One region of the Neobacillus sp. NRS-1170 genome, then DNA from elsewhere that is predicted to be linked to it. Evidence: riboswitches for the same ligand, from Rfam matches in the RefSeq annotation. Region 1 holds a riboswitch; each other region holds the start of a gene.
What was found. A riboswitch is a leader RNA that binds a small molecule or an ion and turns the genes downstream of it on or off. The one in region 1 is predicted to bind S-adenosylmethionine.
Positions count from the first base shown of each region.

Region 2: it holds a riboswitch for S-adenosylmethionine, as region 1 does, so the genes downstream of both, ACIFOT_RS14260 (O-acetylhomoserine aminocarboxypropyltransferase/cysteine synthase family protein) here and ACIFOT_RS10895 (sugar ABC transporter substrate-binding protein) in region 1, are expected to answer to the same signal.
Region 3: it holds a riboswitch for S-adenosylmethionine, as region 1 does, so the genes downstream of both, ACIFOT_RS13710 (methionine biosynthesis PLP-dependent protein) here and ACIFOT_RS10895 (sugar ABC transporter substrate-binding protein) in region 1, are expected to answer to the same signal.

Region 1 covers NZ_JBITPF010000025.1:150,293-152,560, forward strand. Annotated here, with positions in the region: gene ACIFOT_RS10890 (MFS transporter) at 1-473, opposite strand, end outside; SAM riboswitch class I at 670-777, shown strand; gene ACIFOT_RS10895 (sugar ABC transporter substrate-binding protein) at 901-2,016, shown strand; gene ACIFOT_RS10900 (sugar ABC transporter ATP-binding protein) at 2,100-2,268, shown strand, end outside.
Region 2 covers NZ_JBITPF010000030.1:45,856-48,123, reverse strand. Annotated here, with positions in the region: gene ACIFOT_RS14270 (nuclease-related domain-containing protein) at 1-128, opposite strand, end outside; gene ACIFOT_RS14265 (hypothetical protein) at 330-662, shown strand; SAM riboswitch class I at 742-848, shown strand; gene ACIFOT_RS14260 (O-acetylhomoserine aminocarboxypropyltransferase/cysteine synthase family protein) at 906-2,222, shown strand.
Region 3 covers NZ_JBITPF010000029.1:70,633-72,900, reverse strand. Annotated here, with positions in the region: gene ACIFOT_RS13710 (methionine biosynthesis PLP-dependent protein) at 1-1,084, opposite strand, end outside; SAM riboswitch class I at 1,225-1,340, opposite strand; gene ACIFOT_RS13705 (helix-turn-helix domain-containing protein) at 1,428-1,781, opposite strand.

The DNA.
Region 1 (2,268 bases):
CCGCCGAGCATCGGTCCAAGTAAAGAACCGGTAATACTGCCTGTTTGCAATGTGCCAAGGACTCGTCCGGCAATCTGTTTCGGCGTTTGTGTAGAAATAAATGCCTGGGACATCGGGATAAAGCCCGAGAAGAAACCCATGAAAAAGCGCAGCAGCAATAAATGCCAGACGGAATGGACGAAGCTGATTAGGAAAATGGATGCCGCCATTCCAATCCCTGAAATGATAAGAATTTTCTTTCTTCCATATCGGTCGCCAATTTTCCCCCAGATTGGCGAGAAAAGGAAGGCAGATACAAACGTAATTCCAAACGTTATCCCTGACCAATGCTGTACATATTTCTCTGAAAAATTTCCAAACGTCTCAATATAAAGTGAAATAAAGGGCATGACCATCGTCATACTTCCAGCAACAAAAAAGTTAGCAAACCACATTATCACTAAATTACGTTTAGCACTTTCCTGTTGGTTCATTGTTCATAACACTTCTTCCTTGAAAATATTTCGGTTATCTAAATATTATAATACCGAAATTAGTTGATCATTGAAATGGTGGTGTTGTAATTTTAAAAAAAGTAATTTATTAATAATATTCAAAATACTATTGACAACTTGTTAATAGGAGTTTAAAGTATGTTTAATACTTAAAATCAATTAAATCATTTACGTTCTCTTATCAAGAGTGGCAGAGGGACTGGCCCGATGACGCCCAGCAACCGTTCCGATTGGAATTGGTGCTAAATCCTGCAAAACAAGGAATTGTTTTGAGAGATAAGAGAGGAGTAGTCCGTTTATTTGCGATGAAACCTCTCTTTTCTGGAGAGGTTTTTTTATTTTTTATAAAATCAAACTTTTCCAATGGGAGTAACGAGAATTACGTAAAAAAAGGGGAGCTCACATCATGAAGAGAAAGTTATTTAAAAGTACACTTGTTTCAGCATTAGCCGCTACACTTCTGCTAACTGGCTGTGCCTCAAATGGAGAAACAAAGCAAGCAAGCGGCAATAAAAATGTGTCATTAGAAGGGGTTCCAGAGCGATTTGCCAAAGGTGATCCGGTTAAGATCAAGGTCATCCGTAAAATTGGCGGTGACGATCATACTGCCCAATTTCTAGCGGGTGCAAAAGAGGAAGGACAAGCATTGGGTTTTCAGGTGGATGTATTTACTGCAAATGGGGACACAGCGAAATTCCATGATGCAATCAATCAAGCATTAGATCAGAATTATGACGGATTTGTCATTTCCCATGGTGACGATGATGCAACTGTAAATGATGTGAAGAAGATCGTTGAAAAAGGAAAAAGCGTTGTGGCTTTTGACTCTAATCCAAAGCTTGCTGAAATTGAAGGAGTGACACTAACTTCACAGGACGATGAAGCATTAGCAACCTTAGCTCTAGATCAGCTTGTAAAAGAAACAAAAGGAAAAGCCAATATTGCCTACCTTTGGGTGGACGGCTTCCCGCCAATGGTAAGAAGAAATAATGTTTATCAGGATGTTCTTACGAAAAACCCTGGTATTAAAGAAGTAGAGCGCTTCGGTGTAGCTGCAGCAGACACAAGTGTTCAAACTCAAAATGCGGTTGCAGCGATGCTGAACAAATACCCTAAAGGAAAATTGGATGCCATTTTTGCCACTTGGGATGCATTTGCGATTGGTGCAGCTCGTGCTTTGAAGGAAGCAGGCCGGGAAGAAGTAAAAATCTATGGAATTGATGTTTCCAATGCTGACCTTCAGGAAATTCAAAGAAAAGGCAGCGCATGGAAGTACACAGCTGCCGTTGACCCTAAGCTGATTGGTGCCGTAGATATGAGATTACTAGCGAAAAAACTGGCGGGAGAAGAGACGCCAAAAACCTACGACTTAGAAGCTTCACTTGTGACGCAGAAAAACGTTCAGAATTCTAAAGGGGCAGTTAATATGGTGAATCTTGCGACCATCATTCCAGGCTGGGGCCAATCTACTGCCTTTGAAGAAGATTGGATGAAAACATTAAAGAAGCACTATAAGAAATAAATGGCATTTCACTCTCTTTTTCACAAGATTAAGAGAGTGTTTGCTTAATAGGAGGTGGCATTTTGACGACTACAACCTTAGAAATGAAAAACATCTCAATAGAGTTTCCCGGTGTAAAAGCACTGAATCAGGTCCATTTTTCCACGGAAACAGGAAAAATTCAGGCACTGATAGGGGCAAATGGCGCGGGGAAATCGACATTAATGAAAGTTCTTTCAGGCGCGTATGATCACTATACTGGCGAAATAAGCT
Region 2 (2,268 bases), on a different contig from region 1:
ACTTCACCCTGGTAGCCTTTTTCAAGGTTAAAATAATTCCTCCTTTCTTCCTCCGTTAATTCCATTCGTGTGTTTAAAATCCTAAGAATCCTTAATTCCAATGGCTCAATACGAGGTTTGAAAGCCATGATCCACATCCTTTCCTACTTTAAATTTTATAAAAATATCACCCATCCTTAACAACAAACATTTGAACAATTTATAACAATTCCACCAATTTCGACACTTACCTCCGCTGACCCCCGCAATAACTGTCGAGCATTATTAAAAGGATAATAGCGCCCCATGATGAATAGTAATAGTAAAAGCATGGGACCGGAGTGGTGAAAATGATAGAGGCTTTAAATAATTTTCTAACAAAGGTAAGAGAACAAAGGCATATCCTTCCATTGATAGAAAACGTGGACCTTCGAGTGAACATAAATACCAATCAACAGTGCATTCAACTAGTAATAAAAAATGGAACCATTTTTACTCTTCAAAATCAACCAGCTAAATACGAAATTAGCGGCAATCTAAATGAAATAACACAACTCCTCGAGGGTAAGAAAAGGTTACGAACTCTAAAGCTCAGCATATCAGCGCCTTTAAGAACGACCTTGCTGCTCGAATCCCTTTTTTACCTCACAAAAGCACAGGAAGATTTTGCAAAAATAATTTAATCATAGGTGTTGACTCGGAATTAGACATCATGTATGCTGAATTTAGAATATTCTACCAATAAATCAGTCAAATAAAGTAATCTTATCTAGAGAGGCGGAGGGACTGGCCCGATGATGCCCGGCAACCGGTTGGACAACCAAGGTGCTAATTCCAGCGGAGCAGAAAAAGGCTTCGGAAGATAAGAAGAGAGACCCCCTCTTCTTATTGAAGCGGGGGTATTTATTTTAAAAGGAGTGGGAGTAATGGCTGAAAATCAAAAAAAGTATCGGTTTGAAACATTAAGTGTTCATGGCGGATTATCACCAGATCCCGTGACAGGAGCACGCGCAGTTCCAATCTACCAAAACAATGCCTATCAATTTAAAAACACAGAACATGCAGCAAACCTGTTTAGCTTAGCAGAACCAGGTTACATATATACCCGAATTCATAATCCAACCACGACCGTATTTGAAGAACGTGTTGCCCTTCTAGAAGGAGGCGTCGGCGCCCTGGCAGTCGCTAGCGGGATGGCTGCCATCACACTCGCAATCCTAAATATTGCCGAAGCAGGCGATGAAATTGTTGCAGCTTCCAATCTCTATGGCGGAACCTATAATTTATTTGCGGTTACTCTCCCTAAATACGGGATTAAAGTAAAATTCGTAGATGCAGATAATCCGGAAAACTTCCGCACGGCTATTACCCAAAAAACAAAAGCAGTCTTTGCTGAAACAATTGGTAATCCAAGCTTGCGAGTTCTTGATATTGAAAAAATTGCCGAGATTGCTCACGAGGCCGGAGTCCCATTAATTGTTGACAATACCTTTGCAACACCTTACCTTTGCAGACCAATTGAACATGGTGCAGATATTGTGGTACACTCCGCAACCAAGTGGCTCCTAGGGAATGGCACCACGACAGGCGGCATCATTGTTGATGGCGGCAAGTTTGATTGGAATTCGTCTAAATTCCCTGGCTTTACTACTCCAGATGCAAGCTATCATGATCTTATCTATGCAGAGGCACTAGGGGCCGCAGCATATATTATCAAAGCGCGAGTCCAGCTCCTTCGTGACCTTGGACCAGCCTTAAGTCCACAAAATGCTTTCTTGTTTACACTTGGTCTTGAAACACTGCATGTTCGCATGAAAGAGCATATCGCCAATACAAACCAAGTCGTTGAATATTTATTAAATCACCCTTCCGTAGAGTGGGTTTCCTATCCAGGGCATACAACACATCCTGATCACGACTTAGCAAAAAAATATTTGCCAAAAGGTGCAGGATCTATGGTTATTTTCGGAATTAAGGGTGGAAAAGCAGCAGGAGCGAAGCTTATTGATTCCCTTTCTTTATGGGCTCATGTTGCCAATGTTGGGGATGCAAAAAGCTTAATCATTCATCCGGCTAGTACTACTCATCAGCAGTTAGATTCTGAAGGCCTTAAGGCAGCAGGAGTATCAGAAGATTTAATCCGCCTATCAATTGGTATCGAGAACGTCGAGGATTTGATTGAAGATCTAGAATCCGCGATTGAGTCTGCAACAGGCTTAACTTCGTTAAAAGCAAATGTTTAATATTTCCTAAATTCTTTTTTTAAAAAATTTCATTGACACTCCTTTT
Region 3 (2,268 bases), on a different contig from region 1:
CTAATGCCTGTTCAAGATCAAATATGATATCCTCTGCATCTTCAATTCCCACCGAGAAACGCAATAAACGATTACATACACCGGACTGAATTCTAATTTCTTCTGGAATATCCGCATGGGTTTGCGTGGCTGGATAAGTAATAAAGCTTTCTGTGCCGCCTAAGCTTTCAGCAAAACTAATCAGTTTTAAATTTTGTAAAAATGGATTAACCCACGATTCGTCTTTAACACGGAAGGAAACCATTCCGCCTCTTCCTGGATAGAGGACATCTGTTACCCCTTCATGATTAGAAAGATATTCAACCACAGCCTTTGCATTCTTCTCATGCTGTTTCATCCGAAGCGATAAAGTCTTCATTCCGCGCATTAATAACCAGGAATCAAATGGACTTAAGACAGCACCCGCACCATTATGATGGAAGGCCAAGGCTTCACAAAGCTCTTTGCCTTTTGCGACAACAAGTCCGGCAAGCACATCATTGTGTCCGCCTAAATATTTCGTTGCACTGTGGATAACGATATCTGCGCCAAGTGCAATCGGCTGCTGCAATAGAGGAGTATAGAAGGTATTGTCAACAATCAGGAGAATCCCGTGCTTTTTGGCAATCTTGGATACCTCAGCAATATCGGATTCCTGCATAAGCGGATTGGTTGGAGTCTCAAGGAAAATAGCCTTTGTATGCGGAGTAATTTTCTTTTCGATCTCTTCCGGACAACACGTATTGACATATTGACTGTTCAAACCCCATTTTTTGTAGCCTTTTTCTAATAGACGATAGGTTCCACCGTATAAATCCTCGCTTACAAGCCATTCATCACCGGATTCAAATAAGGCAAGAATCGTTAATATAGCGGCCATCCCAGAGCTGCAGGCAAACCCTTGAACACCGCCTTCTAAATCAGCGATTGTCTTTTCAAGAAGCTGGCGTGTTGGATTTCCGGTTCTGATATAATCAAAACCAGTTGATTGCCCAATCCCCTCGTGGCGAAAGGCAGTTGAAAAATAAACAGGCGGGTTAACGGTTCCAGTTGCAGTCTCACTTCGATTTCCAATTTGGGCTAATTTCGTATCAATTTTGTACATAATGCACACTCCTTGTTTTATAAAAAATATAAGTATCATATAATTTGAACTTTAATTCATTGTGGTGCTAAAGGCTGTTAAAAAAAGAAAAAAGCCTTCTATAAGAAGAAGACTTTTGTTAGACGATCACTTTGTCATTCTTCTTATCTCGCAAATTAGCAAATAATTTGCAGGACTTAGCACCTTTTCAATGGACAAGCCACTGAAGGTTGCTGAGGTGTCGCAGGGCCATTCCCTCAACCTCTCTTGATAAGAAATTAATATTTAGATTATTTATAAAATTTACTACAATAAGGATGTTGTGTCAATTGGTTTTTTAACCATTTAAATGATTAAAGCGCTTTCATCTGCTTTTTTCCCAGTTTTTAAATTTAATAAAGTTTATATATTCTTTAAAATCATCTTTATTCATGCCATCTTTAATGGCTTTTTCAATAATTAATTGCCACTCCTCGTCCAGTAGTTCCTTCCCATTTGAACTCGAAGGATTTGCAGACTGATCCATTCCAGTTAGTAAAAACTCCATGGAAACATCTAAAGGCTTTGCCAGCTTCATTAAAAAATGAATAGAGGGGTTTTTATTAAGATTACGCTCAATATAGCTTAAATAAGACTTAGAGACATTTGCTAACTCTGCCAGTTCTGTAATCGAAAATCTTTTTTCTTCTCTTAATTTCTTTATACGCTCTCCAATCATAAGTTTCTCCTCATTACCATAGTATTTTATATGCAGTATAAATGTTATGAATCTAGCAGGTTTCTCAAGATAAATTTATCAAAGCACAGAGGTTTAATATGTTCGTTCAAACGAAAAATATTATTCAACTAATCACTAATTGGTAAAAATAGTATACTATATAATATGTTCTGTTTAAAGAACATATTTATGAGAAAATGAAAAAAATTGATAGATATATGCTGTTTATTATGGATAAATGAGCGAATTTCAATTTTTTTTTAATTTGCTTTTTTTTATAAAGAGATTATAATGTTCTTTATAAAGAATTAACTTTTAGTTTGAGACAAAAAATTAAAGGGTAAAGGTAAAAATTTTTTTATTCGCGTTGTTCTATATTAAAAACAAGTTGTTCTATTAATAATAGGTGATGTCTTCTTACCATTATCAATGAAGGCACTCGGTCATGCTGTGGGTTGCAAAATACCTTAGACGCGCTTTGTCGTCG